DNA from 2 places in the Halomonas sp. LS-001 genome. Region 2 is predicted to be linked to the other one. Evidence: predicted binding sites of a transcription regulator. Region 2 holds the regulator's gene; the other holds the start of a gene.

Region 1 (16,172 bases), 1.1 Mb from region 2:
CAGTGAGTTCCAGCTTGAGTTTATGGGCGGGAGCTTGCGTGCGCCTGAGCACTGTGGCCACTTCTTCGACAAAGTTTGCTTGCTGAAACTGATTGGCACTGACATTGACTGCAACCGTCAAATCGGCAGTATGTGCACTGGCCTGCCAGTTGATGAGCTGCTCGCAGGCGGTCTGAATGACCCAGCGCCCGATTGGCACGATCAGGCCGCTTTCTTCGGCCAGTGGGATAAACTGTCCGGGAGAAATCATGCCGTTCTTGGGGTGTTTCCAACGGATCAGAGCTTCAACCCCGGTTACTTGCCCCTGGTTATTGACTTGGGTTTGGTAGGCGAGCACGAACTCCTCACGCTTGATGGCGAGACGTAGATCTCGTTCCATCGCGCTGCTTTCTTCGATCTGTGCCTGAACAATCGGGTCAAAGAAGCGAATGCTACCGGGGCCGTTCTGTTTAGCGACGTGGGCGGCTGCATTAACTTGCTGAAAGAGTGAATCGACGCTTTCGTCAATGTTATTAAACAGCGTGATGCCAAGGCTTGCAGTAATAACCGTGATATTTCCATCAAGGTAATAAGGCTCTTCTAGTACCTGGAGGATATTCTCGGCGAACCGTTCGGCATTCTCTGCAGTGTGATGAGTATCAGCGCCAAGGGCATCAATTATTACCATGAACTCATCTCCGCCCAGGCGGCCCAGAACAAAGCGGTCTTCGCCAAGCGCCGACAGGCGTTGGGTTATTTCGCGCAGAAGGGTATCTCCTGCGCCGTTGCCACTACTGTCATTGATGCGTTTGAAATTATCAATATCGATATAGATGAGCGCACCGTAAGTCTGCGTTTGCTGGTTGGTTTCAAGTGAGTGTTGCAGATGTTCACGCATCAGGCGCCAGTTGGGCAGATCGGTCAGCTCATCATAATAGGCCAGTTGATGTAACTGCTTTTCGGCACGGCTGCGCTGACATTCGGTATCACGAAAGGTTAAAAGCGCATCAGCCAGATGTTTGAGCGGCCCGCTATGAGTGAGGTTTAGCGCCTGCACATCGAGTAATGCTGGTGCCTCCTGATGAGGGGTCGATAGCGATAAGAGTGCATTGCCAAGTGTGATCAGGTGTCTGTTCATGCGCCAGGCGACCAACATAGCCGCGAGCGCCAGCAACAGAAGCGCGCCAATGCCTAAGCCCAGCGTGGATGACAGGGAGCCGCGTAGGTTTTGATAAGCATGCTCATTGCGCTTGCTGGCGCGTTGGATCAGGCCAGTAGACCTATTCTGAGTCGAGAGAATAAAACGGTTGAAGTGATGCTGCGCCTGTTGAAGATAGGACGTCGCATTATCCTGATTGGCTATTGCTTGGCTGGCCATCACCGTGAAGTGCTGGTAATCATCAAAGATTGGCTGTAACTCGGTTACATTTAGCTGGTCGACATCAATAGCCAGTGGCGACTGCGCCAGTCGGCTAACGCGCTGACCGATGGCGTCAAGTTGCTGGCCAATAGCGTCCTGATCAAGAGCTGCAGCGTTACCACCTGTTTGACGTATCGCTTGGTTGACCTGGAGATGAAACTCGCTGAGCTCACCTTCAAGTGTGGCCATCTGCATAAGCGTGCTCAGGTCAGCTCGCTGCATAGTGAAATTACGTTCAGACTGTTCTTTGAATACCTGCCATGTCAGAGGCCCCATGGTGACGGCGGGCAGTACCATGATAACCATGGGAAGTAGAAAAACTAACCACAAGCTTCGAGAGGGTTTCATGATTGCCTCGCTGGCGTCCGTCTATGTACGCGCTTGCTTATGTTAGAAGCTGCCACCCCCTGGCAGCTAGCCAGTATCGCTTTAAGATGTTTAGGTTTTACAAGTATTTATGGCCTGACAGCATTGATTGCTTAGAAACTTTCCCACTCATCAACTGTTTGGTGCCGTGCAGAAAATTTCTGATGCGCTGCGGGGGCGATATGTTGCGTGCCTGATTGATGGTTTGAGCGCCCTTTCGAGTGGCTTTTTTGCCCCGTCGTGCCAGATAATGTTCTGCTAAGCGTGTTTGTATTGGTTAAGCGTGCATTGGTTGAATGTACGCCTATTGAGTCTGCCTCCGGCAAGCTGAACAGTGTCATGGTGTCAAGTAAGCGGTGTGCGTTCTCACGCAGTTGATTGGCTGACTTGGCACTTTCCTGCACCAGTTGTGCGTTTTGTTGTGTTACCTGATCCATTTCTGTCACCGCCTGGCCGACTTCCTGAACGCCTGCGCTCTGTTCTGCACTGGCATGGCTGATTTCCTGCATGATATGGGTGACACGAGCGATGGCGGCAACAGTTTCTTCCGTTAATTTGCTGGCCTCTTCGGCGCGGGCATTGCCATGATTCACGCGTTCCAGGTTGCTGGAAATCAACGCGTTGATTTCACGAGCTGCCTTTGCGCTTCGTTGTGCAAGATTGCGGACTTCCTGGGCGACAACGGCAAAACCACGGCCATGCTCGCCAGCGCGTGCCGCCTCTACTGACGCATTGAGTGCCAGAATGTTGGTTTGGAAGGCGATTGCGTCAATGGTGGAAATAATACCCGCGATTTCCCGCGAACTGTGGTTCAGTTCGTTCATGGTGGCGACCACCTGATGCACCGCCTCGCCACCCTGCGTGGCTGTCTTCGATGCGCTAGCCGCCTCGCTACTTGCCTGTGCGGCATTATCGGCATTCTGTTTGACGGTACTGTTCAGTTGCTCCATTGCTGACGCTGTTTCAGCCAGAGCGCTCGCCTGCTGCTCGGTGCGTGAAGAAAGGTCATTATTGCCTTCCGCGATCTGTTCGCTGTTACTTGCAACAGCATCGGCAGAATGACGCACCTGGCTGACTATCTCTTGCAGTTGGCGAGCCATTGCAACCTGTGACGCCATGATGCTGTGGGTGTCGTCTGCTTTCAGGCGTGCTTGAGTGGTAAGCTCACCGCGCCCAACGGCATCAGCAAAAGTTTTCACCTCGTGCGGTTCTGCGCCCAGTTCTTTTAGTAACTGGCGGGTCAGTAGCCAGGCAATGATTCCGCCCACCAGCACGGCGAGGAGTGTCAGGCTAAACATTTGCAGCTGAAAACCAGAGGCGGTATCACGGGCACTGGCGGTAGTGGCGTTGTTGATGGCGTCCTGATGGTTGATAAACTGGTTGATTCGATTCAGCCATTCGGCATAGGCAGGGCCAGCATTGTTCAGCAATTGCTCGCGAGCCTGTTCAATGCGTCCGGTGTCGTAGGCTTGTATAACGTTTTGGGTCGCTGCCAGCGTGGTCGTTTGCTGGGCATCAATGCGCTCAAGCAGCTGCGCCGTCTGAGTGGTGGAGGGGTGCTCGGACAACACCTGCTGCATCCCACGGGAGGCCGCTTTATAGTCATCCTGAAGCTGCTGCATATGGGCTTTCAAAGCGCTCACGGAAGACGCATCCTGCGCCAGCACGATATCCCTTAGTGCGATGGCTCGGTCATGAACGCTACCCCGCCAGTCAACAGCATAGCGTTGTTGGGTTCCATTGATGTCATTGATGCTGGTCAAGTTGCGATCAATCTGATTGACCTGCCAGATACCTGCCGAGGTCAGGATGATCAGAAGCGTCAGTAGCAGGGTAAAACCCAGGCCAAGGCGTGACCCAATCGTCATTTTTGATAATCGGCCATTTAGTGAGCGCATTTTTGTACCCCTTGTACTGTTAAGTGTCTATTTATAATGTGAGTACAATAATAATGAGGTTTTCTTCGCTTGTATAACCTTTGTAATGCTTTTTGTGTATTTTTATGTAACATTCTGCTAGCGGTGTGCAAGAGTGTAATGTTTTTCTATCCAGTGTTAAGGCAGAAAAAAACCACGCCGTAGCGTGGTTCAAGTGTCTCATCGTGCTCAGGTATCACGGCGACTGCCGCTTCCCCGCCATATTGGGGTTACAAATGCTTAGATTATAAATACCTAGGTTACAAATGCTTAGGTGAAAAGCGACTGCCGTCAAGTTGTTCATAGTTAGGGTTGTTGGCGCGGAGTACGTCCAGCACTTCGTTGGCGCGGTCATCCATGCCCAGGCCCATATAACCTTCTACCATGGCGGCGAGCGCATCTTCTGATGCATTGGACGCCGGATAGTTTTCAACCACCCAGCGTCCGCGCTCAACGGCCGCCACAAAAGCACCGCGGCGCAGATAGTAATCAGCAACGTGGAGCTCGTGACGAGCCAGCAGTTCCCGCAGGTAAACGATACGCTGCTGGGCGTCGGCGGCATGTTCGCTATTGGGGAACCGCTGAATCAGCTCGCGAAAATCGTTGTAGGCATCGCGGGTAGCGCCCACATCACGTTTGGAAATATCGATCAGGCGTAAGCGTTCAAGGCTGAAGCGACCTGCCTGCCAGGCAGAAAGCCCACGCACGTAGTAGGCATAATCCACTTCCGGGTGGTCCGGGTGCAGACGAATAAAGCGGCTCGCGGCCGCCCGAGCTTCTTCCCAGTTGCTGTTTTCATAATAGGCGTAAATCAGCTCAAGCTGCGCCTGCTCGGCATGGACACCGAAAGGAAAACGGGTATCCAGCGCTTCAAGGCGATCAATGGCCGTCGGCAGTATGTTGCGATCCAGTGCATCCCGAGCGCTTTCATACAGCTCACGCTCAGCGAGCGAATCGTATTCACCTTCGTCTTCATTATTGTTACTGGCACAGCCCGCTAAAAAGGCGAGACTTAAGGCAAGCGCTGCAAATCGGGTAGCAGCAGAAAAAACGCGCATGGTTATCCTCGTTACAATCAAACCGCGGACGCTAAAAAGCATCGACGGCCATGGTAGAATAGATTTTTAAAGTCCCACTATAAATCACCTTGGCATAAAACGCAGGCGTAAAACGTATTGTGTCAGTGTGACAAGAAAGGAGCCGTTATGTCCCGCACCATTGAAGATTCCTTGCGGGTGCCGGCCTCGCTTGCCGGTACCCGCTTGGACCAGGCGGCCGCTGAGCTGTTCAACGACTATTCGCGAGAGCGCCTGAAAACATGGATCAATGCGGGAGAGTTAACCGTTGATGGCCAGAAGGTAAAGCCAAAAACCCGCCTGCATGGTGAAGAAGTGTTAAGCCTTAGCGCGGTGCTGGAAGAAGAAGGGCGTTTTGAGGCTCAGGATATTCCGTTGGAGATTGTGTTCGAAGACGATGATGTGATCGTGGTGAATAAACCGGCGAACATGGTGGTTCATCCGGCTGCCGGTAATCCTGACGGTACGCTTCTGAATGCATTGCTGCATCATGAACCGACACTTGCGCAGGTGCCGCGAGCGGGCATTGTTCATCGTCTGGATAAAGATACAACCGGACTGATGATGGTCGCTAAAAATTTGCCTGCACAAGCGGCCCTGGTTCAGCAGCTGCAGGCACGTACGGTATCACGCCAGTACGATGCGGTTGTGATCGGTACGCCGGTTTCCGGTGCCACGGTGGATGCGCCGATTGGTCGGCATCCCAAGGATCGCAAACGTCAGGCGGTGAGCGCATCTGGCAAGCCAGCGGTCACTCATTACCGCGTGGTCGAGCGTTTTCGTGCGCATACCCATGTGCGCTGTCAGTTGGAAACCGGACGCACCCACCAGATTCGCGTTCACATGGCCCATGCGCGGTATCCGCTGATTGGCGACCCGCTTTATGGCGGCCGACCCAAACTGCCGCCCGGTGCTGCTGATTCTTTAAAAGAGATTCTGCGTGAGTTTCCCCGCCAGGCGTTGCATGCCCGCAAGCTCAGCTTTGTTCATCCGCGCAGTGGTGATTCAATGAGCTTTCGGGCGGCACTGCCAGATGACCTGCTGATGCTGCTGGACTACCTGCGTGAAGATCACGCAACGATGCGTTAAGGAGCCTGCCATGAGTGATGCCATTGATCTTCGCCCGTCGCTGATCCTCCCGGACTGGCCAGCACCTGCCAATGTCGGTGCCTTTGTTACCACTCGAGAAGCGGGGCCAAGTCAGGGAGAGTTTGCTGCGTTTAATCCCGCTGACCATGTGGGGGACAACCCTGATCATGTGGCGTTATGCCGTCGGTTGTTGCAGAAAGAGGTGGGCGATGACCGTCCTTTGCTGTGGCTAAACCAGACCCACGGTGCCCGCGTTCAACAGGAGTACAGGGCAGACTCACCGGAAGCGGATGCCTCTGTGGCAACAACATCTGAATACGCCTGTGTGGTCATGACGGCTGACTGTCTGCCAGTGATGTTCTGTGATCGTGCAGGCTCGCGAGTCGCCTTGGCGCATGCCGGCTGGCGTGGGTTGGCCGGAGGTGTGTTAGAAGCCGCTGTTGCTGCCATGAACACACCGCCTGAAGAGTTACTGGTCTGGCTGGGCCCCGCTATTTCAACGGCACAATTTGAAGTGGGGCCTGAGGTTTACGAGGCGTTCGTCGCCGTCCAGCCGCAAGCAGAAGAAGCGTTTGACCACAGTCCTTATCGTATGGGGCACCGCATGGCAGATATCTACAAGCTCGCAAGGCTGCGTCTGGAAGCTCTTGGGGTTGATAATATAAGCGGTGGCCATTTCTGCACTGCCTGTGAATCACGTTTTTATTCCTACCGCCGCGATGAAGGCCGCACAGGGCGTATGGCCAGTGTTATCTGGTTACGTTAACGGGAAAAATAGTCCTCATCTGTGTTAACAAAACTTGTCAGTCTCCCTTGAAAAGTAGCGTATCAGTCACCATTTTCTCTAATAAGTCAAGATAAAAGGGTCACGCGATGCGTCCAAACGCACCGCCATCCCGGGAGAGAATAGAATGCGATTCGATAAATTTACTGCCAAGTTACAAAATGCCATTGCGGATGCTCAGTCGTTGGCTGTCGGTCGTGGGCATAATCAGCTAGAGCCTGTCCACCTGCTGTTTACCATGCTGGAAAACCGCGACACCGGTCTCAAGGCGTTGGTACAAAAAGCAGAGGGCGACCCCAGCCGCTTGCGAGATGGCTTAACCCGCCAACTCGACGATCTGCCCAAAGTCAGCCAGTTTGATGGCGAAGTACAGCCGTCGCGTGAGCTGATCAAGCTATTCAACCTGACCGACCGCGAGGCACAAACCCGAGGGGATCAATTTATTGCCTCGGAGCTCGTGCTACTGGCGGCGCTTGAGATGAACAAGGCGCTGACTCAGCTATTGAAAGAGGCTGGATTGACGCGCAAAAGCCTGACGGCTGCGATTGATCAGTTGCGCGGAGGGGATTCAGTGGATGACCCTAACGCGGAAGACCAGCGCGAAGCGCTCAACAAGTACACGCTGGATCTGAACCAGCGTGCCCTGGACGGCAAGCTGGACCCGGTAATTGGCCGTGACGATGAAATCCGCCGCACCATTCAGGTGTTGCAGCGCCGTACCAAAAATAACCCCGTGTTGATTGGTGAGCCAGGGGTGGGTAAAACCGCCATTGTTGAAGGGCTGGCGCAACGTATTGTCGATGGTGAAGTGCCGGAAGGGCTGAAAGACAAGCGCGTGCTCTCGTTGGATATGGGGTCATTGCTTGCGGGCGCTAAATTCCGCGGGGAATTCGAAGAGCGGCTGAAAGCCGTGCTTAAGGAACTCTCCCAGGAAGAAGGGCAAGTCATTCTGTTTATCGATGAGCTTCACACCATGGTCGGCGCCGGTAAGGCAGAAGGTGCCATGGATGCTGGCAATATGCTCAAGCCAGCATTGGCGCGTGGCGAGCTGCACTGCGTTGGCGCGACCACGCTGGATGAGTATCGCAAGTACATCGAAAAAGACGCCGCGTTGGAGCGTCGCTTCCAGAAAGTGCTGGTGGACGAGCCCAGTGAAGAAGACACTGTTGCGATTCTGCGTGGCCTGAAAGAACGTTACGAAGTGCACCATGGCGTCGATATTACCGATTCGGCGATTATTGCGGCGGCAAAGCTCTCGACTCGCTATATCACCGATCGTCAGCTGCCGGATAAAGCCATCGACCTGATTGACGAAGCAGCTTCGCGGATTCGCATGGAGCTGGACTCGAAGCCGGAAGAAATGGACCGACTTGATCGGCGTCTGATTCAGCTCAAGATGGAGCGCGAGGCGCTCAAAAAAGAAACCGATGACGCGTCGAAAAAACGCCTGGAAGCTCTTGATAACCTGATTCATGAGCTGGAACGTGAATACGCGAACCTGGATGAAATCTGGAAAGCGGAAAAAGCCAGCATTCAGGGAGCGGCGCAGTTCAAGGCGGACCTTGAACAGGCGCGGATTGATCTTGAGCAGGCGCGTCGCCAGGGTGACCTGGGGCGCATGTCGGAGATTCAGTACGGCAAGATTCCCGAGCTGGAAAAGAAAATTGCCGAAAGCAACGAAGGTGAAGCGGCAGACACTGCCAGCCATCAGCTATTGCGCTCGAATGTCACCGAAGAAGAAATCGCCGAAGTCGTTTCACGCTGGACGGGCATTCCGGTGAACAAGATGCTGGAAGGTGAGCGTGACAAACTGTTGCGTATGGAAGACGCGCTGCACGAGAAAGTCATTGGCCAGAATGAAGCCGTTGAAGCGGTGTCGAATGCGGTTCGCCGCTCACGGGCGGGCCTTTCTGACCCGAATCGGCCTAACGGCTCTTTCCTGTTTCTGGGCCCGACCGGGGTGGGTAAGACGGAGTTGTGCAAGTCCTTGGCCAACTTCCTGTTTGATACCGAAGAAGCCATGGTACGCATCGACATGTCGGAGTTTATGGAGAAGCATTCCGTTGCCCGCCTGATTGGTGCCCCTCCGGGTTACGTGGGTTATGAAGAAGGCGGTTACCTGACGGAAGCCGTGCGCCGTAAACCGTATTCGGTGCTGTTGCTGGATGAAGTGGAAAAAGCTCACCCGGATGTGTTCAACATTCTGCTGCAGGTGTTGGAAGATGGGCGTTTGACCGACGGCCAGGGGCGGACGGTGGATTTCCGCAACACGGTAATCGTCATGACGTCCAACATGGGCTCCGACATCATTCAGCGCATGGGCGGCGATGTGAGTTCTGACAAGGACAGTGACTATGAAGCGATGAAAAATGCGGTCATGGACGTGGTCGGGAATCACTTCCGGCCTGAGTTGATCAACCGCATTGATGAAGTTGTGGTGTTCCACGCGCTGGGGCAGGAACAGATTCAGGCGATTGCCGGTATTCAGCTGGCACGCTTGCAGACTCGCCTGGCTGAGCACGACCTGCGACTTGAACTGAGTGATGAAGCCATGGCTCAGCTAGCCGTGGTCGGGTTTGATCCGGTGTTTGGGGCGCGTCCGCTCAAGCGGGCTATTCAGAGTCGGATTGAAAACCCGCTGGCGCAATCGCTTTTGGCTGGCAAGTTTGCCCCCGGCAGCGTGATTCACGTCACCGCGCAGGATGGGAAGCTGCTCTTCAATGCTGAGTCGTGAATGGTGAGTCATGAGTGAACGTTTAGCCATGCATTAACGTTTTTCGCCTCAGATTAACGTTTTAAAAAACTGCCCTATTGGCCATCGGCTGGTAGGGCATTTTTTATGCCTGAATACACGGATATCAACGATAAATGGATTCTTTTGTCGCAGGGTAGTGAAAGAGTCGAGCTAAGAGGTTGACAGCCTGTGTGTGCTGATAGAATCTTGTGGGTTCCTGATTTGCGGGCGCGGACTCAACGGGTAATCCCCTCATCCCGCGCGAAGGGTAGGTTTATGCCTTTACCCGCCGAAGGGTTTCCGGGCTTGAGCTAACCGCTCGACCTGGCCAATGCCCCGACGCAGCAACCCGCTGCGATGAGAGTGCAGACCCCAACCGGGTCTTATTGCCAGGGTTTGGCATCAGGTGCCGGCGTAACCGGCAGCGGCATACCGCCGCACTCGACACGGCAGGCAAGGGCCTGTTGATGGCACTCGAGACCTCCAGGGGAGATACACAGTGGAATTGCTTTCCGGCGCAGACATGATCGCCCGCTTCTTGCAGGATGAGGGCGTTGAATATATTTATGGTTATCCCGGAGGGGCCGCGCTGCATATTTATGACGCGCTGTTCCGTCAGGATAAAGTCAAACATATCCTGGTACGCCATGAACAGGCGGCAACGCATGCCGCTGACGGTTATGCGCGTGCAGCAGGAAAACCCGGCGTGGTGCTGGTGACCTCGGGTCCCGGGGCAACTAACGCCGTGACAGGTATTGCCACCGCTTACATGGATTCTATTCCCATGGTTGTGCTGTGTGGCCAGGTCATGAGCCATTTGATTGGTGATGACGCTTTCCAGGAAACCGATATCATCGGTGTGACCCGCCCGATCGTGAAGCACAGTTTCGCGATTCGGCACCCGTCAGAAATTCCTGACGTATTGAAGAAAGCCTTCCATCTGGCAGCAACAGGGCGCCCAGGGCCGGTGGTGGTCGATATCCCCAAGGATATGACAGCACCTACCGAGCGTTATGAGTACGTCTACCCGAAAAAGGTCAAGATGCGCTCTTACAACCCGGTCACGCGCGGTCATACCGGCCAGATCAAAAAAGCCGTCGAGTTAATGCTCAAAGCCAAGCGCCCGGTATTCTATACCGGCGGCGGTGTGGTGACTGGCAAGGCCAGCGAAGGCTTGACCGATCTGGTTAAAAAACTCGGCTTCCCGATTACCACCACCCTGATGGGCATTGGCGCTTACCCGCAGGGCGATCGGCAATGTCTGGGTTGGCTTGGCATGCACGGGTCATATGAATCCAATATGGCCATGCACCATGCTGACCTGATCATTGCTATCGGGGCGCGTTTTGATGACCGGGTGACCAACAACACGTCGAAATTCTGTCCAACGGCCAAGATTATTCATGTTGATGTGGACCCGAGTTCCGTGTCCAAAACCGTACGGGCGGATGTACCGATTGTTGGACCAGCATCCAGTGTGATCAATGAAATGATCAGCCTGGTGCAAGGTAAGGACATTGCCAGCCCTGAGGCGTTGAATGCCTGGTGGCAACAGATCGATGGCTGGCGCGCCGAGCGCGAAGGCAAGCTATATGAGCCTTCCAAGCCAGGGGAGGCATTGAAGTCGCAGGAAGTCGTTGAGGCGCTGTGCCGTGTGACCCGTGGTGAAGCCTATGTGACCACCGATGTGGGTCAGCATCAGATGTTCGCGGCCCAGTATTACAAGTTTGAAAAGCCCAATCGACTGATCACCTCCGGTGGTCTTGGCACGATGGGGTTTGGTTTTCCGGCCGCCATGGGCATCAAGCAGAACTTCCCGGATGCTGACGTTGTATGTGTGACCGGTGAAGGCAGCTTCCAGATGATGATGCAGGAGCTTTCCACCTGTAAGCAGTACGGTATTGGGGTGAAAATCGTTAACCTCAATAACGCATCGCTTGGGATGGTACGCCAGTGGCAGGATTTGAACTATAAATCTCGCCATGCGCATTCTTATATGGAGTCACTGCCGGACTTCCACCTGTTGATTGAGGCGTATGGCTTTACCGCTATTACGGTGAATACCCTCGAAGAACTGGATGCAGCGCTGGAGCGGACCTTTGTCAACAAGCATGAGTTGGTGTTCCTGGACGTCAAGGTAGACCCTCATGAGCACGTCTATCCGATGCAGGTTCCGCTGGGTTCCATGCGTGACATGTTACTGTCTAAAACGGAGCGTACCTAATGCGTCATATCATCTCGATTCTGATGGAAAACGAACCGGGTGCTTTGTCGCGTGTGGTCGGTCTGTTTTCTCAGCGTAACTTCAACATTGAAACGCTTAACGTGGCTCCCACGGAAGATCCATCGTTGTCGCGTCTGACGGTAACCACGGTTGGTGATGACCGTGTTATCGAGCAAATCACCAAGCACCTCAACAAGTTGATTGATGTGGTGAAACTGGTGGATCTCACCGAAGGCAACCATATCGAGCGCGAGCTGATGCTGGTCAAGGTGAAGGCCCTGGGGGCGGCACGTGATGAGGTCAAGCGTACCGCCGATATCTTCCGTGCCCAGGTCGTCGATGTGACGCCTAACCTTTACACGGTGCAGATTACCGGAGATGCCGCCAAGCTGGATGCTTTCCTGCATGCGATGGCGCCCATCGGTATTCTGGAAGTAGCACGCACCGGGGTTTCCGGTATTGCCCGCGGTGACAAGGTGCTTACCCTTTAAGCGTTGAGTAAAAGTAAAAAAAGGTGGTGCATTTTTGCGCTGACCCACGAAAGCGCCCGAATCGTTATCACGGTTCGGGCGTTTTTTTAGGCGGTTAGGAACGATGGTATCTAGTGTGGCGGGTGCTGGCTGGCGCTGAGCATTTCCCGCGCATGAGCCAGGGTCTGCTCGGAAAGATTGACGCCGCCGAGCATGCGTGCCAGCTCACTGATACGACCACTCTCATCCAGAAGCGCCATATTGGTCTGCGTGGTATTGTGCTTGGCGCATTTTTCAATATGCAGGTGCTGATGTGCCTGGGCCGCCACTTGGGGTAAGTGGGTGACGGTCATTACCTGGCCGTCATTACCCAGCTTACGCAGCAGCTGGCCGACGATTTCCGCTGTGGCGCCAGAAACACCAACATCCACTTCATCAAAGACCAGGCTGGGGATCGTTGAGTGCCTGGCGGCGACCACCTGGATGGCCAGACTGATTCTTGAAAGTTCGCCGCCGGAGGCCACTTTGGCCAATGGTCGGGCAGGCTGGCCAGGGTTAGCGCTGATCAGAAACTGAACACGGTCAATGCCGTCCGGGGCCGGTGTCTCACGAGCCTCTAGTGCCACGTCAAAATGTGCCTTGCCCATGGCCAGAAAAGCCAGCTGCTGCTGAACTTCCTTGCCAAGTTTTGTCGCGGCTTTCTGGCGCGCCTTGCTGAGGGTTTTTGCCTGCTCGCGGTATTGTTCGCGCAGCGTGTTGGCTTTTTCACTTAACGCGTCCAGGTCGTTATCGCTGGTGTCCAACTGGCTGAGTGATTCACTTAGCTGCTGGTGAAACGCATGGAGCTCTTCCGGCGTGACGTGATGCTTGCGCGCCAGGCGATGAATATCACCCAGACGATCTTCCACCCAGGCCAGCCGGGTAGGGTCAAGTTCCGTGTGCCCTGCAAGGCGTGCCAGTTCGCTGGAGGCTTCTTCAATCTGAATTCTGGCCTCATTAAGCATATTCAGCGTGTTGGCCAGGGCGCCTTTATCGCTGCCGGGCAGTGCGCTTAAATGTTGATGAGCCTGATGCAATAGAGAAAGCGCACCGCCTTCATCGCTGGCGCAGCACTCGGCAGCAAATTCGGTTTCACGCAGGATTTCCTCCGCGTGGGCCAGCTGCAACTGTTCTTCTTCCAGAGTCGGCAGTTCATCTTCCTCAAGGGCCAGTTGATCCAGCTCCTCAACCTGATAACGCAGCAGCTGACGCTTGGCTTCTATTTCACTGCCTGCTTCACTCAGTTCCTTCAAGCGCCGACGAGTGCGTTGCCAGGCACGGAAGGTATCGGTGAGCTGGCTAACGTCAGCATTTAACCCCGCATAGTCATCGAGTAGCGCTAAATGTGTCTCTTCACGCAGCAGGGCCTGATGAGCGTGCTGGCCATGAATCTGAATCAGATGTTCGCCCAGCGATTTAAGATCAGCAATCGTCGTCGGTTGCCCGTTAATCCATGCCTTGGAACGACCATTGGACGTGATAACGCGGCGCAGCAGGCATTCATCCTCAGGTAGCTCTCGTTCAGCCAGCCAGGCTTGTGCGGCCGGCAGGTGATGAATGTCAAAGCGCGCCGAGAGGTCAGCACGCTGACAGCCGTGACGCACACTGCCTGCGTCGGCCCGTTCACCCAGGCACAACCCCAAGGCCCCAAGCAGAATCGATTTGCCGGCACCTGTTTCACCGGTGATAGCGGTCATGCCGCCAGTGAGCTCCAGCTCAAGGTGGTCGACAATGGCGAAGTCCTGGATCGCTAACTGGGTCAGCATGGGTTCCTCCTGGCGCTGAGGCAGATCAACGGTGACGAATCACTGGATACACATCCAATTATTGTTGTTTTATACAGTAGCTGATGATGTGCTTCAATGCCATCTCTTCAAATTTCCCTCTTGAGTTGAGCGCTATGGCCCCCATATACCCAGCAAACCGATAAATTAGTCCATGTTTGCTTTGTAGGAGTTCCCCATGGCGAAAGAACCGCAAACCCCACTTGATGATGAATTGGCTCGCCACGAGCAGGAATCCGAAGCGCCGGAGCAGGAAGCTGAAGAGCGCCTGGCCGAAGGTGAGCTGGAAAACCTGATTAACGACGAAGGCGATACCATCGACACCGCCGACGATAATCCGGAAGCTCAAGTGCTGGCGGCGCAGGTAGAAGAGCTGGAGCAAAGTCTGGCCGACGCCAAAGATCAGGCGCTACGCGCAGCGGCTGAAGCACAGAACGTACGCCGTCGTGCCGAACAGGAAGCCGAAAAAGCCCGTAAGTACGCGCTGGAGAAATTCATCAAGGAACTGCTTCCTGTGGTGGATAGCCTGGAAAAAGCGCTGGAAACCATGCAGGAAGAAGCGTCTGAGGTGCATCGCGAAGGTGTTTCCATGACGCTGAAAATGCAGCTCGATGTGTTGAACAAGTTCGGCGTTGAAGTGATTGAGCCTCATGGTGAGCCCTTTGACCCGCAAGTACACGAAGCCATGACGATGGTTCCCAACCCGGAGTTGGAGCCCAACACTGTGATGGATGTGATGCAGAAGGGCTATCTGCTCAACGGCCGCCTTGTGCGTCCGGCAATGGTTGTAGTGAGCCAAAAAGCGGGATAACAGGGATAAAAGACCCTTGAAATGCTGCAACAGGCCCCCAAATAACAGAGCAACCACGCAGAAGTTAGCAAAACGCTAATAACTGCCATTGTTCAGACGACATTTTGTCATCCGTTTCCAAACACGAATTTGAGGTTTTTACTATGGGACGCATTATTGGTATTGACCTGGGCACCACCAACTCTTGTGTGGCAGTGCTCGACGGCGATAGCGCCAAGGTTATTGAAAACGCAGAAGGCGGCCGCACCACGCCGTCCATCATCGCTTACACTGACGACGGCGAAACGCTGGTCGGTCAGGCGGCCAAGCGCCAGGCGGTGACCAATCCGGAAAACACCCTGTACGCCATCAAGCGTCTGATCGGCCGTCGTTTTAAAGACGACGTCGTTCAGAAAGACATCAAGATGGTGCCTTACAAGATCACCGAAGCCGATAACGGCGACGCCTGGGTCGATGTAAAAGGCAAAAAAATGGCACCGCCGCAGGTAAGTGCGGAAGTGCTGAAAAAGATGAAGAAAACCGCCGAAGACTATCTTGGTGAAGAAGTGACCGATGCGGTTATCACCGTACCGGCTTACTTTAATGACAGTCAGCGTCAGGCCACAAAAGATGCAGGCCGCATCGCGGGTCTGGAAGTAAAACGTATTATCAACGAGCCGACCGCAGCAGCACTGGCTTACGGCATGGATAAATCGCGCGGCGATAAAACCATTGCTGTATACGACCTGGGTGGCGGTACTTTCGATATTTCCATTATCGAAGTGGCAGACGTTGATGGTGAAACCCAGTTTGAAGTGTTGGCCACTAACGGCGACACCTTCCTGGGCGGCGAAGATTTCGATCTGGCGCTGATCAACTATCTGGTTGACCAGTTCAAGGCAGATAGTGGCATGGATCTTTCCGGCGACAATTTGGCCATGCAGCGCCTGAAAGAAGCCGCAGAAAAAGCCAAGATCGAGCTGTCCAGCGCTCAGCAGACCGACGTTAACCTGCCGTACATCACGGCGGATAACACCGGGCCGAAGCACCTGAACGTCAAAGTGACGCGTGCCAAGCTGGAATCACTGGTAGAAGACCTGGTTCAGCGTTCGCTGGAACCGTGCAAAACGGCCTTGAAAGACGCAGGTCTCTCCGCTGCTGAAGTGGATGACGTGATCCTGGTCGGTGGCCAGACGCGTATGCCGCAGGTTCAGCAGAAAGTGGCAGACTTCTTCGGTAAGGAAGCTCGCAAGGACGTTAACCCGGATGAAGCCGTTGCCGTTGGTGCTGCGATTCAGGGTGGTGTGCTGGGCGGTGACGTAAAAGACGTCCTGCTGCTGGACGTCACGCCGCTGACCCTGGGTATCGAAACCATGGGTGGTGTCATGACACCCCTGATCGAGAAAAACACCACCATCCCGACGAAGAAGACGCAAACCTTCTCGACAGCGGATGATAACCAGACAGCAGTGACCATTCACGCTGTTCAGGGGGAGCGCAA
Region 2 (16,172 bases):
AACACGTCGTGAGGCGGTGGCTTCCGGGCGTATTATGATGCAGCCGCGTACGCTCCAGCTATTAACCGATGGTGCCTTACCTAAAGGCGATGTGATTGCGACGGCACGGATTGCCGGTATTCAGGCGGCCAAACGCACGCATGAGCTCATTCCACTGTGCCACGCACTGGCCTTATCGAAAGTGTCGCTTGATTTTGAAATCGACACGCAAAAAGGCTGTGTGCATGTATCGGCTATGTGTCGTTTAACCGGTCAGACCGGTGTGGAAATGGAAGCACTGACCGCTGTGTCAGTTGCCTGTTTGACACTTTACGATATGTGCAAAGCCGTGGATAAGTCGATGTGTATCGAAGGTGTTCAGCTGGACAGCAAGGTGGGAGGGAAGAGCAGCGATTATCAGCGTTTTAACCAAGAGCCAGACGCTAGCCCAATTGTCACCGGTGTGTGTTCCACAGGGGAAGTGCGGCTTGGCGAGCGCTGTGAGGGTGACTGTGTCCGCGTTAAATTTCTGGCCGAGCTACGTGAGCGCCTTGGCTATAGCGATTTAAGCATTGCTCTGGACGCGCTGGAAACCAAAGACATCGCAGGTTTGAAAGCTTTCCTGGTAAGCCGAGGTGAAAGTTTTAGCATATTACGTGACCAGCGGACCTTGTGTGCGGTCAACCAGGTGATGGTGAATGACAGTGCACGGGTTACAGATGACGACGAGGTGGCATTCTTCCCTCCAGTGACAGGCGGTTAACGATGAATATTGCTGTATGTATCCAGACCCGTCCGTTTGACATGGCCTATGCCTACGATGACCTTCTTGAAAACCGTACGGATGTCGGCGCGGTGGTAAGTTTTACCGGCTTGGTTCGTGACTTCAATGAGTCCCCCGATGTGACGGGGTTGACGCTTGAGCATTATCCGGGCATGACGGAAAAAACACTGGAAGATATTGGCGAGCAGGCGTGGCATCGCTGGGCACTTCAGGGGGTGCGGATTATTCATCGTATTGGCTATATGGCACCGGGTGACCCGATTGTTCGCGTGTCGGTTGCTAGTGCTCACCGCCGTGATGCCTTTGAAGCGTGCGACTTCATCATGGACTTTCTGAAAACCCAGGCGCCGTTCTGGAAAAAGGAACATGCGCGAGAAGGTGATTACTGGGTGCGAGAGCGAGCCTCGGATCAAGAGGATGCAACGCGATGGGCGCCGTCCTCAGGCCTCCTGACCCGGTGATGTCGATTCAGGCATTTCTGCAGCCATGATCTGTAAGTGCACCTCAGGAAGATGCTGCATGTGCTCGGCCAGCCAGGCAATCAGGCGCGGCTGTAATGCCTGACGTAACTCTGCCAGTGTATCAGCATGAATGTCGCCAAGCTGCTCATCCAGCCAGTCACTGAAACTGTCCTCATCAAGCGCGCCAGCACCCGCGTTGTCGAGCATCAGCCGACCAATCCGCCACCAACCGGTGTCACTGGCGGTGACCGGCAGCGCCAGATAGAGGCTGCCACGGCGCTTATGCCGACTGGGTGCATCCAGCCCTGGGTGAGGAACCACGCTGTTCTGGCTGACAATGCAAGGTGGTTGAGGATAGCGTCCTTCGTGACGCAGCCCGTTGACATCAAAATGAATCAGATCACCGTTTAATGGCGCTATCGGCGCGGTGATGTTCATTGACTCGGCCAGTTCCTGATGGGCCTGCTGATGACGAGCTTCGCCATGCACCGGCAGTAGATGACGCGGTTTGATCCAGCGGTAAAGCGTGCGCAGTTCTTCTTGAGCCGGGTGCCCGGTGGCATGTAATTCAGGATGATTGAATTCATCAAACAGGGTGATACCCATCTGGGTAAAGCGTTTTTTCAGCCGTTCGATAGGGCGTTCATTACCAGGAATGGTTTTGGCTGAAAAAATAATGTTATCGCCCGGTTCCAGATCGACAAACGGATGACGACGCTGGGCTAAACGCTGGAGAGCGGCGCGTGGCTCTCCCTGGCTGCCGGTGGCAATAATAATCACTTCGTCGGCAGGCAGGTAACCCAGATCATGCGCGGGTACCAGCGGCGGCAGATCATCCAGATATCCCAACCCCTTGGCAACGGTGACCATGCGTTCCATCGAGCGGCCCATCAGGCTGATTCTGCGTCCGCATTGCTGCGCCGCCCGGGCAATCGCAACAATACGGGCTACGTTACTGGCAAAACAGGAAATAACCACGCGACCCTTGCAGGTCGCAATGGCTTTTGCCAACGCTTTTGCCACATCGCCTTCACTGCCTGAATGGCCTGGCATGGGCGCGTTGGTGGAGTCGCCCACCACCAGATCCAGAGGGGCCAGGGCGCGAAACTGGCTGGCATCGACCGGTTTGCCCACCAATGGCTGGGCATCCAGTTTCCAGTCGCCGGTATGTAGAACCCGATAGTCACCCACCTGCATCATTAGCGCACAGCTTTCCGGAATGGAATGTGTTAGCGGAAGGTGGCGGATGGTAAAAGGCCCTGAAGACAGCGCCTCTCCCAGGTCAACGACGATGATTTTGTCAGGGCTGAGGCCGTGTTCGGCGAATTTTAAGCGCAACAGACCTGCAGCCAGAGGAGTGGCATAAATCGGGCATTGCCAGTTCGGCCAGAGCCAGGCCACTGCGCCGATATGATCTTCATGGCCATGGGTAATAAACAGTGCTGCAGGTGTAATATCCAATGCCGTCAGAGTATCAAGGTTGGGAACCTGTAGCGGGGTACCTGGCATGTCCTGACGAATCATCATGCCGCAATCTACCGCGATCCAATGGTCCTCGTAACCGTATAGAGTGAAGTTCATACCGACTTCACCGCATCCTCCTAGTGGTAGTAGCTTCAGAGGAGGACGACGACGGGGACGAATGTGTACGCGCGGTGGATGCATCGTGAGTGAAAAGCCTTGAAAGTAAGACCTTTACTATACGGGATTGAAGGGGGCTGCCACAATCATCGTCGCGATCTGACGCAATTTCTGATCGTGATCAGAGAGAATACATCCGTTACACTTAATGTCTTCCATTTGGCATATTCAGCGGAAACGCGATTCCCGATATTTTGATGTGTTGCTATCGTTACGCTGCTGTTGTCAGGCTAGAATTACTTCAAGAGTCCTTTTTATGTCCCGATACTATCGTTTAGTGGTTTCCTGCCCCGACCAGGTGGGCATTGTGGCGCGTGTGGCCAATTTTATCGCTCAGCAGGGGGGCTCAATTACGGAAGCGAGTCAGCACTCGGACCTTGAGACGGGTCGATTTTTCATGCGTTATGAAATTCTCGCTGATTCGCTGGCGATTGGGCTGGAGGCGTTTCGTGAAGCGTTTCGCCCCGTTGCGGATGATTTCAAAATGCAGTGGGCGCTGACCGATACCGCGCAACGCCCTAAAGTCGTACTCATGGTCTCCAAGGAGTCACATTGCCTGGTAGACCTGCTTTATCGTTGGCAGGCAGGGGAGCTTGCGTGTGAAATCGTTGGGGTGCTATCCAATCATGATGATTTACGCTCACTCACAGAGTGGTACGGCATTCCCTATCATCACATTCCCGTTGATCCTGACGACAAACAGCCCGCATTCGCTGCTGTTGAGTCACATATAGAAGCCTTGCAGGCAGACTGTGTGGTACTGGCCCGTTACATGCAGATTCTGCCGCCTGCCTTATGCCAGCGTTACCGTGGCCGGGTGATTAATATTCATCATAGCTTTCTGCCTTCCTTTGCCGGGGCAAAGCCTTACCATCAGGCCTATGAAAGAGGCGTCAAGCTGACCGGGGCGACCTGTCATTATGTGACCGAAGAACTCGATGCTGGCCCTATTATTGAGCAGGATATTCATCGTGTAACGCATTGTCATACGCCGACAGATCTGGTCCGCTTCGGGCGTGATGTTGAAAAGTCGGTACTTGCTCGCGGGGTTCGCTGGCACCTTGAAGACCGTGTGATTATTCATGGTAACAAGACGGTGGTGTTCAGCTAACGTTGAGGATCACAGAGCGTGGTTTAATATCATAGTGCGTGGTTTCATATCATAGTGCGTGATTTTATCGATACCATTGAGGTGGCTTTATGTCCTTTGCTGAAAGCGTCCTGGCACCCTGGGCGCTAGTGCTTTCTGCAGTGATGTCCTCGGCGATGCTGATATGGGTTGTCATGTTAAAGCCCTGGAAGCCTTTGATGAATGACACAGCACTGCAGCACCGCTGGCTGGCGGCGACACTGGCCGTTGTGCTGATGTGGCAGCTGCGTGCACAAGCCGTGGATTGGTTAACACTGCATCTGGTGTTTACCGTACTGATGACAATTGTGTTCAAAGCACCACTGGCGCTTTTAAGCAATCTCATGATCAATGTGGCAATGGTCGTGATTGGACGCAATGAGTGGCCATTACTAGGCGCAAATGTGCTTGTCACAGGTATTGTGCCTGCACTGACGACGGTGTTGATATGGCGTTTTGTAGACCGCAGACTTCCTGATAACCTGATGGTTTTTCTGTTTGCTTGCGGATTTTTCGGCTCTGCGTTGGCAACGCTGGCAGGAGGGCTGGTAGCCGTTGGGATGATCGTTGTGGCGGGAACTGAACCAGAAGCGGTTTATCTGGCTCAGGAGTATGCGCGTTTTCTGCCGTTGCTGATGCCGTCAGAAGCATTTATTACCGGTATGCTACTGAGTGTTCTGTTGGTCTATCACCCTGATTGGGTGGCCACCTTTAATGACCACCGATACATCGACATGCAGTAAGCAGAATGGATGATGAGAGCAGGTCAGGTGATGTTTAACCAAGTGCCTGACCGTTACCGCCACGAATAACGCCCACTCCCACGCCTTCGATTTCGAGAGGCTGTGAACGTAAGTCAACGCTGATGGGAGAGAAATCTTCATTTTCTGCCAGAAGCTGTACCAGGTGCCCGTCACGTTTAAAACGTTTCACGGTGACTTCATCCTCCAGCCGGGCCACGACAATCTGCCCATCGCGTACATGCTCTGTGCGGTGAACCGCCAGCAGGTCACCTTCCAGAATGCCAGCATCTTTCATGGATAGGCCGCGTACTCGCAGGAGGTAGTCAGCTTTTGGCGTAAAGTATTCGGCGGGCAGAGGGCAGTAACGATCAATGTGCTCAGCGGCCAGAATCGGGCTGCCAGCGGCAACTTCCCCAATGATGGGTAAGCCGGATGACATGTTTTCTACCGGTGAGGTTTCCGGTGTCGCTGTTGTTATATCGACACCTTCCTGAGCGGGCAGGCGGATGCCCCGGGAAGTATTACGGATAATGCGAATGACTTTCTTACGCTCAAGTGCCCGAAGATGCTCTTCCGCTGCATTCGGCGAGCGAAATCCCAGCGCTTTGGCAATCTCAGCGCGAGTCGGCGGATAGCCGTATTCACCCATGGTCTTAACGATAAAGTCGTAAACATTTTGCTGACGTGCTGTTAAAGGCCGAGACATAATACGCTCCCACCTGATCTTGTTGGTTAATGAAATAAAAAACAGACAAATGCTGGCAGCGTGATTACGACAGGTGTCTGAGACGGATGTGTCATGCGTTAACCAGCATTTATGAATAAAAAAATTTAATAAAGCATGTGTTTAAGTATACAGTATGTGTCTCTATCCAGTACAGGCTGAACGTTAAATTTTGTGTAGTGATACCAAGCATTTGCGTGTTGGCAAGTCAATAAGCCATGCGGTGGCATAAAATGTTTGTAAGTATTTGTGTAACAAACGTTGAGCACCTTTGACCCATGACGTAATATCAGGCGTTGTTTTAAACATCTGTTCTCTGGAGCGTCCATGGCTCAGCCTGACACAGTGACACGCATTCTCGACACCGCTGAAGTACTATTTGCAGAGCGGGGCTTTGCGGAAACGTCGCTGCGCAATATCACCAGTAAAGCCAAAGTTAATCTGGCAGCGGTCAATTACCATTTTGGCTCTAAGAAAGCGCTGATTCAGTCAGTGTTTTCCCGTTATCTCGATCCTTTCAGCGAACGTTTTCATAGCGCTCTGGATGAACTTGAAGTGCAATACAAAGGCCAGGTGATTCCTCTTGAAGTGTTATTGGAAACCATGGCTGAAACGGTATTGTCGGTTCCTGCTGAACGCAACAGTCTCAAGGTGTTCATGCGCCTTCTGGGCCTGGCTTACAGTCAGGCCCAAGGGCATCTGCGTCATTTTATCCAGGCGCAATATGGCGATGTCTTTACGCGCTTTACGGAGCTGATTCGTCAAGCAACTCCCGATCTGCCTGATGCGGAGCGCTTCTGGCGATTGCACTTTATGCTGGGCACGGTGACGTTTACTTTTTCGGGTCTGGATGCACTGAAAGATATCGCTCAGAAAGATTATCAGGAGCATATTTCCGTGCGCGACCTGGTGCGTCGTTTGCGCCCGGTCGTGGTGGCTGGCATGAATGCACCCTTGCCTGAAAGGCTCGAAAAGAATGACCAGAAGGATGAACAGGGTAAGGATGGACAGAGCAAGGGGTCTCATGTACACGCCGTCGTTAGCTGATCTTCCGCCTGACACGGGGCACTGGGTTGAAATTGATATTCAACAGCAAACGTTGACGTTGTGGCAGGGGCGCGAAGCGGGCTTTTCTTGTCTGGTGTCAACCGGTAAAGCCGGGGCAGGTCAGCAGGAGGGAAGTGGCAAAACGCCATTAGGCTGGCATTACGTTCGTGCGGCCATTGGCGCCGAGGCACCCATGGATGGCGTATTTCGTGGCCGCCGCTGGACCGGTGAAGTTTATACGCCGGCACTGGGCGAACAGAACCCAGACAGAGACTGGATCCTGACACGTATCTTGTGGCTCTGTGGTCTTGAGCGTGGCTTTAACCGGGGAGGGGATGTCGATGCCCAGCGGCGGTTTATCTACCTGCATGGAACGCCGCCGTCGGAACCGATGGGACAGCCAATGTCTCATGGCTGTATTCGGCTCAAGCGTGATGACCTGCTGCATGTATTTGCGTCTGCCGTGCCGGGAACACCGGTATGGATTCATCTATAAGGTGTGACTGCCTTACGTTACTTACTGATTATCAATTCTTTGACATCAGCCGATGTGACAATGCCGTTTTGATGGTTTCGTTGCATGTTGACGCCGATTGACTAGAATTGCTGTCTATTTTTCAGGATGCTTTGTCATGACACACCCCGTTGGCTCGGTCATGCTTGACCTCGAAGGAACGTCGTTAACGCCTGATGAGAGCCGCCTTTTGAAAGCCTCTGCTGTCGGTGGCGTTATCCTGTTCGCGCGTAATATTCAAAGTGCCACCCAGGTGCGGGCGTTGTGTGATGCCATTCGCCGGATACGCCCTGAATTACTGATTGCTGTGGATCAGGAAGGTGGTCGCGTTCAGCGCATTAAGGAAGGCGTCACCCGTTTGCCACCCATGGCCATGCTCGGTCAGCGTTATCAGTCTGACCCGGCAGAGGGCGTTGCGCTGGCGCGGGATACTGGCTGGTTACTTGGCATGGAAATGGCAGCCTGTGGGCTTGATATTACGTTTGCGCCGGTGCTGGATGTTGATGGCGGTACTTCCTGCGTGATTGGTGACCGCAGCTTTGGTAACGACCCGCAGCAAGTGGCTGACCTCGGGCAGGCGATGATCCAAGGCTTGCATGATGCCGGTATGGCGGCAGTGGGTAAGCACTTTCCTGGGCACGGCAGCGTGGCAGAAGACTCGCATGTTGCGCTACCGGTCGATGAGCGGCCTTTAAGTGCGATCAAAGCGCATGATCTGGTTCCGTTTAAGCAGCTTGCCAAAATGCTCGATGGCGTCATGCCAGCCCATGTCATATACAGCGCTTTTGACCATCGCCCAGCAGGTTTTTCACGCTCCTGGTTGGGTATGTTGCGCGAATCACTCGGCTTTAAGGGCTGTATTTTCTCTGATGATCTAAGCATGGCAGGTGCACATGAGGCAGGTCCACCTGCCCAGCGAGCCAAGGCCGCTCTCGACGCTGGCTGCGATATTTTGCTGGTGTGCAACGATCGCGCCGCCGCACTTGACGTGGTGAAAGCGTGTGCAGAACTGAGCACCAAGCGCCCATCGAAGTTGCGCTATGCCCGCGCGCGCCCCGACCTTGAGGCGCTTTCTGCCTTGGGGCGTTGGCGCCGTACGCACGCCAAGCTTGAAGCCATGACAAACGGAAACGGATAAACGGATAAACGGATAGTTATAACCGTCGGCGTCAGGTCGGGTTAACTCAGATGGTGTGAAACGAGTTTGAATGATTGTTTTAGGATAAATGATGGCCAAGTTAGATAACGAAACACAGGCTTCGCGCGATTCCATGCGCGAGTTAATGGAAAACGCCGACTGCCTGATTACACAGCAGCAGGTTGAGCATGCACTGGGCCGCATGGCAGAAGAAATTACTCGGGATATGGGTGACAAGCTACCGGTCTTTTACTGTGTGATGAATGGCGGCCTGATTACCACCGGTCATCTATTAACGCGCCTGGGTTTCCCATTGGAAGTGGATTACATTCACGCCACCCGTTATCGCAGTGAACTGCGTGGCGGCGAGCTATTCTGGCGTGTATCACCTGAAGTTCCCATGGCGGGGCGTCATGTGGTTATTGTGGATGACATTCTAGATGAAGGGGCAACACTGGCTGCCATTCTGGCCTATTGCAAAGACGCTCAGGCCGCCAGCATCAGCACCGCCGTCCTGGTGGATAAACAGCATGACCGCAAGGCATCGCCGGGGTTGAAAGCTGACTACTGTGGGCTGGAAGTTGCCGATCGCTTTGTGTTTGGTTTCGGCATGGATTACAAAGGATATTGGCGCAACGCGCCTGGGATATTTGCTCCCAAAGGACTTTGATTCAGGCGCTTTGAGTCAGGGGCCTAGAAATCAGGCATCAGTCGTTCTGATGCCTGCATAGACGGCTTGACTGTTTAACGTGGTGAAAAACGCCTCGTTAGCCCGGTTTCCGCAATCATTCGTGTGGATATTTCTTCAACGGAAAAGCGTGTGGTATCAATGTAAGGGATGTGCATGCTGCGGTAGAGAGATTCCGCCTGCTCGATTTCCTGAAGGCACTGGTCCATTGAGCTATAACGGCTGTTAGGGCGTCTCTCATGCCGAATGGCGGCGAGACGGCGGGCATCAATCGTCAGGCCAAATAATTTGTGTCGATGCGGCGCCAGGGACTTGGGTAACTTGAGTACGCCATCTTCGTCATGGTCGTCTTCGGTAAGTGGGTAATTGGCCGCACGAATGCCAAACTGTAGCGCCAGATAAAGTGAGGTGGGGGTTTTGCCGCAGCGTGAAACGCCCACCAGAATGACATCAGCCTGGTTATATTGATGTGTGCGTGCACCATCGTCGTTATCAAGTGCAAAGTGAACAGAGTGGATGCGGTCCATGTAGACATCGTCGCTACCAATTGAGTGGGTGCGTCCGACGCTGTATGACGAGTGTGTCTCCAATTCCTGTTCCAACGGCTTGAGGAAGGTCGAAAAGATATCGACCTTGAAGCCTGATGCTTCACGTATGACGTCACGTATTTCCTGATCAACGATGGTGTCAATAATGATCGGTTGTTCGCCATCATGAGCAGCCGTGGCATTAATGACTTCCACGAGCGCACGCGCTTTGGCCAGTGTGTCAATATAGGGCTTGGTCAGCATTTTAATATCGACGTTTTCAAACTGTGCCAGCAGACTACGGCCCAGGCTTTCTGCCGTGATGCCGGTACCATCGGAAATAAAAAAAGCGGTGCGTGTCATCGGGTATTCGCTCTATTGATGCTCGGGGCTGTCCATATCGTGTGATATTGTCACGGCTTGTTATCAAGAACAATAACGCTTTAGAAAACTTCACGTCATGCCGGAAGACTACACAAATCAGCAAAATCCCCTCTATGTTGTAATTATCCTCCATCACCTTCGATGTTAGACCAATGGCGAATAAGATGGGGCGATGCTAGGGTGTCAGCATCTATTTTGGCGGCCCGCTGGCCGTGCAGAGGCTAAACTCTAGGGGGTTGCGTGGAAGATTACATTCTGTGGTTTAACCAGTTGGGCATGGGCGATGTAGAACGGGTCGGTGGTAAAAACGCCTCGTTAGGTGAAATGATTTCAAACCTGTCTGGCGTTGGCGTGACGGTGCCTGGCGGCTTTGCTACCACGGCACATGCTTACCGGGAATTTCTCTCCCACAAAAATCTTAATGAACGTATTAATGCGACCTTGTCACGCCTGGACGTTGATGACGTTAAAGCGCTGGCAGAAGCGGGCCGCGATATTCGTCAGTGGGTGATTGATACGCCGTTACCACCCGCTTTTGAGGCCGCTCTGCGCCAGGCTTATGAGCAACTTCAACAGCAACACCCCAACCTGAAAGTGGCCGTGCGAAGCTCAGCGACAGCTGAAGACCTTCCGGATGCTTCTTTTGCTGGCCAGCAGGAAACCTTCCTCAATATTGAAGGGTTCGACAACATCAAGCGAGCGGTGCATGAAGTATTTGCCTCGCTGTTTAATGATCGTGCCATTTCTTACCGCGTTCACCGTGGCTATGCCCATGAAAACGTGGCGTTGTCAGCAGGCATTCAGAAGATGGTACGTTCTGAAACCGGTGCTGCTGGCGTGATGTTTACGTTAGACACGGAATCCGGCTATCGGGATGCTGTTTTCGTCACCGCCTCCTGGGGTCTGGGTGAAACCGTGGTTCAGGGGGCGGTTAATCCTGACGAGTTCTATGTTCACAAACCGACGCTGGCAGCAGGGCGTCCGGCCGTGCTGCGGCGTAATCTCGGTTCAAAGCTGATCAAGATGGTCTACACCGACGATACCAGTGCGGGCAAATCGGTAGAGACCGTCGATGTGCCGCTCAAAGACCGTGGTCGTTTCTGCCTCAATGATGCTCAGGTGATGGCACTGGCTGAACAGGCTATGACGATTGAAAAGCATTATCAGCGCCCAATGGATATCGAGTGGGCGTTGGATGGCGATGATGGTGAGCTGTATATCGTCCAGGCCCGCCCTGAAACCGTAGTGTCTCAGCAGGAAGGTGGCAAACTGGAACGTTTCCACCTTAAAGAAAAAGGCCGCACACTGGTAACGGGTCGCGCCATTGGTCAACGCATTGGTCGCGGGGCTGTCAAGATTGTGCTCAGCCCTGATGAGATGGACAAGATTCATGATGGAGATGTGTTGGTGACCGACATGACCGACCCGGATTGGGAACCGATCATGAAACGCGCCTCTGCCATCGTGACTAACCGCGGTGGCCGTACCTGTCACGCGGCTATTATCGCGCGCGAGCTGGGTATTCCTGCCGTCGTAGGCTGTGGAGAGGCCACCGAGCTGCTCGACGAAGGCAGTGATGTGACGGTTTCCTGTGCGGAAGGCGACGCTGGACACGTCTATGAAGGACTTCTTGAGTTCGACTATAAAGTCTCCACTGTTGATGCCATGCCTGATATCCCGTTCAAGATCATGATGAACGTGGGCAATCCGGATCGTGCTTTTGGCTTCTCCAGTCTGCCCAATGCAGGTGTGGGCCTGGCACGCCTGGAATTCATTATCAACCGTATGATTGGCGTCCATCCCAAGGCGCTGCTGGAATACGATACGCTGCCGTCAGATCTGCAGCAGATTATTGATTTGAGAACGGCAGGCTATACGGATCCAGTCAGTTTTTATGTCGATAAACTGGTGGAAGGGATTTCAACGCTAGCCGCCGCTTTTTATCCGCAGCGGGTAATTGTTCGCCTGTCCGACTTCAAGTCCAACGAATATGAAAATCTGATCGGCGGCAAACTGTATGAGCCCGGTGAAGAAAACCCCATGCTGGGCTTCCGGGGTGCTTCACGTTATATCTCTGAAGCGTTTCGTCCGTGCTTCGAACTGGAGTGTCGTGCGCTCAAACGCGTACGCGAGGTCATGGGCCTTGATAACGTCGAGATCATGGTGCCCTTCGTGCGGACTCCTGATGAGGCGCGTGAAGTCGTTGATCTGATGGCGGCCAACGGTCTGAAGCGCGGTGATAACGGACTGAAGGTAATTATGATGTGTGAGCTGCCAGCGAATGCCTTGCTGGCAGATGAATTCCTGCAGTACTTTGATGGTTTCTCGATTGGCTCAAACGACTTAACCCAGCTGACACTTGGGCTTGATCGTGATTCCGGCATCGTGGCGCATCTGTTTGATGAGCGTAATGAAGCCGTCAAAAAGCTGCTGGCCATGGCTATCCAGGCCTGTAAGGCACAGGGGAAATATGTCGGTATCTGTGGTCAAGGGCCGTCTGACCATCCAGACCTGGCCAAATGGCTGATGGAGCAGGGGATTGATTCTGTTTCCCTGAACCCGGACGCCGTTCTGGAAACCTGGTTCATGCTGGCGGGTGAAACCCTCAACTAAGCCGCTAGTTGCTGGTGTAAAGCTACTGGTGAGTTGTCAAAAATACACCGTCATGGCACGCCTTTGTGTGCCGTGACGGTGTTTTTACAGATAAATCAAATCGTTCCTATCCTTCACTGCGTAACCAGTTACGCAGTTTTACCAGCATCAGCCCCCCATCACTGAGTTCGCGACGGTCATCCATGAGTTGGGCCAGTTGTTGCGGATAGTCGGTAATAATGCCGTCAACCCCCATATCGATAAGCGTCGACATGCGTGCACGGCTATTAACGGTCCATGCATGAATCTCATAACCGTAAACACGTGCCAGCCGAATTTCATTTTTGGTAATCCGGTTATGGCGTAGGCCAAGCGCATCAAAGTCTCGCCGATTAAGAGTGCCTGGCATGATCAGCTGAGCCAGTAATGTTGTACGCAGCTGTGGGGCAGCACCCTCAATGTAGCGCAACAGAGAGGGCGTCATAACGGCGATGCGCATTTCTGCAAAGACATCCGGGAAACCACAGGTCACATAAGCTTGAATACTGTCGGTTTGCGCTGCCCAGCAGGCAAGCCGCAGCTGGTTTTCTTCCTCCAGTATACGCAGAACGGCTTCCGCCAAGGTGCGTTCATGCCCAAACTGCGGCTTAAGTTCAATCATCAGACTGGCACTGCCGCGCACGGTTTCCAGGGCGGCGGCAAGGGTGGGAATGCGTTCTCCGCGATATTTAGCATCAAACCATTCTCCGACATCAAGCTGGCTGAGTTTTTCCCGTGTCAGCTCTGTGAAATTACGCGGATTGCCTGTCAGTCTCTGCAGGCTGGTGTCGTGATAGAGCATGACGTCCTGATCAGCGGTTAGCTGAACGTCAATCTCGACGCTGTTGGCACCATCCACTAACGCCTGTCGAATGGCCGACAGGGTGTTCTCTGGCGCTACCATGGAGCTACCGCGGTGAGCGATGATGTCAACGTCATCTCGCAACTCGAAGCTGGTCAACACCCACCACGCCTGAACGGCGGCGAATAGTAAAACGCCCATCTCTACCGCCCAGGCCAGTCGCCCAGGATGGGAAGCAGGAGGCAGGCTCTCCGGTGGTGCTGCATGTACCAGCTGAGTGTAAAGACTTGCCGAAAGCATGGCATTGACAGCAACCCCCAGAAAGGTAATACCTAATGTTAACAGGACGTAGCCAGTCAGGTAGGCGAGGGTGGCGGGGATCAGCAGGGCGTTGTGTTCGGGTAGCCACCAAAGCAACGGGGTGAACAGGTGGTCAAAGACCCATGTCACCAGAACAGGCAGCGCAATAACGCCGAGCAGTACTGCCAGCACTGCAAAAGCAATGGAGCGGTGCCACCCGCGTGTTAAAACAACACTTCGCTTAAGTGCCTGAAGGGGAGGTTTTTTTTCCAAAGAGACGAGTGGCAGCGCCAATACCCAACGCAGATAAAGCCAGCTGGCAAGCCATGCCCATAGACCAATGACGGGTAAGGCGGAAGCAATGAAATACCAGAGCGCTGGTGGTCGTGCAATCTGCAGGTAGTACGCGTCAATGCCACTCAACCAGAAATCATGAAGCCAGGTAAGCACCAGCATGAAAGGGGCAATCAACAATAGATGTGCGCCTACCTGAAGTATCACCAGGCCAGAAAGCGCAGGTAAACGGTGGGTGCTCAGCCAGAGCGCCACAAGCGCCAGGCGGTAGTGGTTAGCCTGTGGCCGCACGGCAACCTGCAGCATGCCAGCCTGCTGCCAGTAGAGAATAATAAAGGCGCTTGCTATCACTGGCAGCGCGATAGCAAGCCCGGTCGGGCTGAACAGTAGTGCAACCATTGCATTGGTCGTCACTACGCTGCTGTCTAGCTGGGCAAAAATACGTTGTGTCGCCCAGGAGGCAACGGGCAACAGCAGGAATGATGCCAGTAAAGTAAAAAACAGATGAAAGGCGATCAGTGGGCGAACGTGTTCCCTTAACGTCCTGAGTAATAAACTACCAAGCGTTTTAAGTGGTTGCATGGCATTAGCAAGTGGCTGATGAGAATGCCAGCGTGGCATTCATGGCCAGCGCTGGCAAGGGTGGGCAAGTGGTTAGGCAGCTGTTGTATCTGTTTTAGATAGAAAGAGATAGGCGCTGGTCAGCAATCAGGATGCCGTTGTTATCGGCATACAGCCATTGGCCAGGCGAGATGCTAACGCCACCGATGTCGACAGGAATATCGCGCTGACCTTCACCGCGTTTTTCACTCTTGCGTGGATGGCTGCCTAATGCCTGAACCCCCAGATCAAGCGTTATCAGAATATCAACATCGCGTACGCAACCGTACATCACAACTCCTGCCCAGCCATTGGATGCTGCCTGTTCGGCCAGCATGTCGCCAAGCATGGCGCAGCGGCAGGAACCACCTGCGTCGACAACCAGTACCGCGCCTTCACCAGGTTCGGCAACCGCTTGTTTGACCATGGAGTTGTCTTCAAAACACTTAACGGTTCTCACCGGGCCAGCAAAGGCATCGCGACCACCAAAATTGGCAAAGATAGGGTCAACAACCGCCACTTCCGGGTAAGCATCGCAGATATCAGGTGTAACAATAGAGGGAGTGTCGTTCATTGCATGTCTCCAGTTTTGGGTGGTTTTTTCGAAGAGCTGTTTCGAAGAGCTATAAAAAAACGCCTCGCACTGGGAAACCAGGCGAGGCGTTGGATCATCGGCTCAGGCGCACAGTAATAATACCGTGCGCCTGCGATGTTGCGAGCATCGGCGATAACGTTTGCAGGTTGCTTGGGTTACGCTTCCTGAGCAATCGGAATCACGTTCGAGGCGATTTTTTGGTACTCCTCGATTTCGTGGAAGTTCATATAACGGTAAATTTCACCGGCCATGGCGTCGAACTCACTCATGTAACGCTGATACTCTTCCACCGAAGGCAGGCGACCCTCGACGGCTGCTACGGCGGCGAGTTCAGCTGACGCCAGATAAACGTTTGCACCATCCCCCAGACGGTTGGGGAAGTTACGGGTAGAGGTCGACACAACGGTGCTCTTGGAAGCAACGCGTGCCTGGTTACCCATGCACAGCGAGCAGCCTGGCATTTCCATCCGTGCGCCAGCGCGACCGTAGATGCCGTAGTAACCTTCTTCGGTCAGCTGGTGCTGGTCCATCTTGGTAGGCGGTGCCAGCCACAGGCGAGTTTTCAGGCTGCCGGCAGGCTGTTTTTCAAGCAGTTTGCCAGCGGCGCGGAAGTGGCCGATGTTGGTCATGCACGAGCCGATAAAGACTTCGTCGATTTTCTCGCCAGCCACTTCAGACAGCAAACGGGCATCGTCCGGGTCGTTAGGGGCACATAGAACCGGCTCCTTGATTTCCTCAAGGTCGATTTCAATGACTTCCGCGTACTCAGCGTCTTTGTCTCCACGCATCAGGCTCGGGTTAGCCAGCCATTCCTGCATGCCTTCGATACGACGGCTGATGGTGCGCTCATCGCCATAACCATTGGCCATCATCCACTTGAGCAGCGTGATGTTGGACTTCAAGTACTCGGTTACGCTTTCTTCGGAAAGGGTAATGGTACAACCGGCAGCAGAGCGCTCGGCCGAAGCATCAGACAGTTCGAACGCCTGTTCAACGGTCAGGTCTTCTAATCCTTCGATTTCAAGCACGCGCCCGGAGAAGGCATTTTTCTTGCCGGATTTCTCAACGGTCAAGAGCCCTTGCTTGATAGCGTACAGCGGAATGGCGTGAACCAGATCACGCAGGGTCACGCCAGGCTGACGCTTGCCTTTGAAGCGAACCAGAACGGATTCCGGCATATCCAGCGGCATG

The links. Region 2 encodes LexA, which represses DNA repair genes until DNA is damaged. Its sites were predicted from a motif close to TACTGTNTANNTANACAGTA; they were not measured.
Region 1: a site for LexA is predicted at 13,923-13,942, ahead of recN (DNA repair protein RecN). Genes of this name have one in related genera too.

The regions. Positions count from the first base shown of each region.
Region 1 covers NZ_CM129816.1:467,130-483,301, forward strand. The annotation lists gene ACU6TU_RS02065 (putative bifunctional diguanylate cyclase/phosphodiesterase) at 1-1,747, opposite strand, end outside; gene ACU6TU_RS02070 (methyl-accepting chemotaxis protein) at 1,879-3,663, opposite strand; gene ACU6TU_RS02075 (outer membrane protein assembly factor BamD) at 3,942-4,739, opposite strand; gene rluD (23S rRNA pseudouridine(1911/1915/1917) synthase RluD) at 4,887-5,846, shown strand; gene pgeF (peptidoglycan editing factor PgeF) at 5,857-6,612, shown strand; gene clpB (ATP-dependent chaperone ClpB) at 6,758-9,364, shown strand; gene ACU6TU_RS02095 (acetolactate synthase 3 large subunit) at 9,864-11,588, shown strand; gene ilvN (acetolactate synthase small subunit) at 11,588-12,079, shown strand; gene recN (DNA repair protein RecN) at 12,190-13,863, opposite strand; gene grpE (nucleotide exchange factor GrpE) at 14,060-14,692, shown strand; gene dnaK (molecular chaperone DnaK) at 14,836-16,172, shown strand, end outside.
Region 2 covers NZ_CM129816.1:1,585,127-1,601,298, forward strand. The annotation lists gene moaC (cyclic pyranopterin monophosphate synthase MoaC) at 1-742, shown strand, start outside; gene moaE (molybdopterin synthase catalytic subunit MoaE) at 745-1,224, shown strand; gene ACU6TU_RS07120 (ribonuclease J) at 1,204-2,805, opposite strand; gene purU (formyltetrahydrofolate deformylase) at 3,122-3,976, shown strand; gene ACU6TU_RS07130 (energy-coupling factor ABC transporter permease) at 4,066-4,737, shown strand; gene lexA (transcriptional repressor LexA) at 4,772-5,443, opposite strand; gene ACU6TU_RS07140 (TetR/AcrR family transcriptional regulator) at 5,789-6,508, shown strand; gene ACU6TU_RS07145 (L,D-transpeptidase family protein) at 6,486-7,004, shown strand; gene nagZ (beta-N-acetylhexosaminidase) at 7,141-8,160, shown strand; gene ACU6TU_RS07155 (hypoxanthine-guanine phosphoribosyltransferase) at 8,252-8,830, shown strand; gene ppsR (posphoenolpyruvate synthetase regulatory kinase/phosphorylase PpsR) at 8,905-9,738, opposite strand; gene ppsA (phosphoenolpyruvate synthase) at 10,000-12,372, shown strand; gene ACU6TU_RS07170 (glycerophosphodiester phosphodiesterase family protein) at 12,479-14,368, opposite strand; gene rraA (ribonuclease E activity regulator RraA) at 14,463-14,960, opposite strand; gene acnB (bifunctional aconitate hydratase 2/2-methylisocitrate dehydratase) at 15,137-16,172, opposite strand, start outside.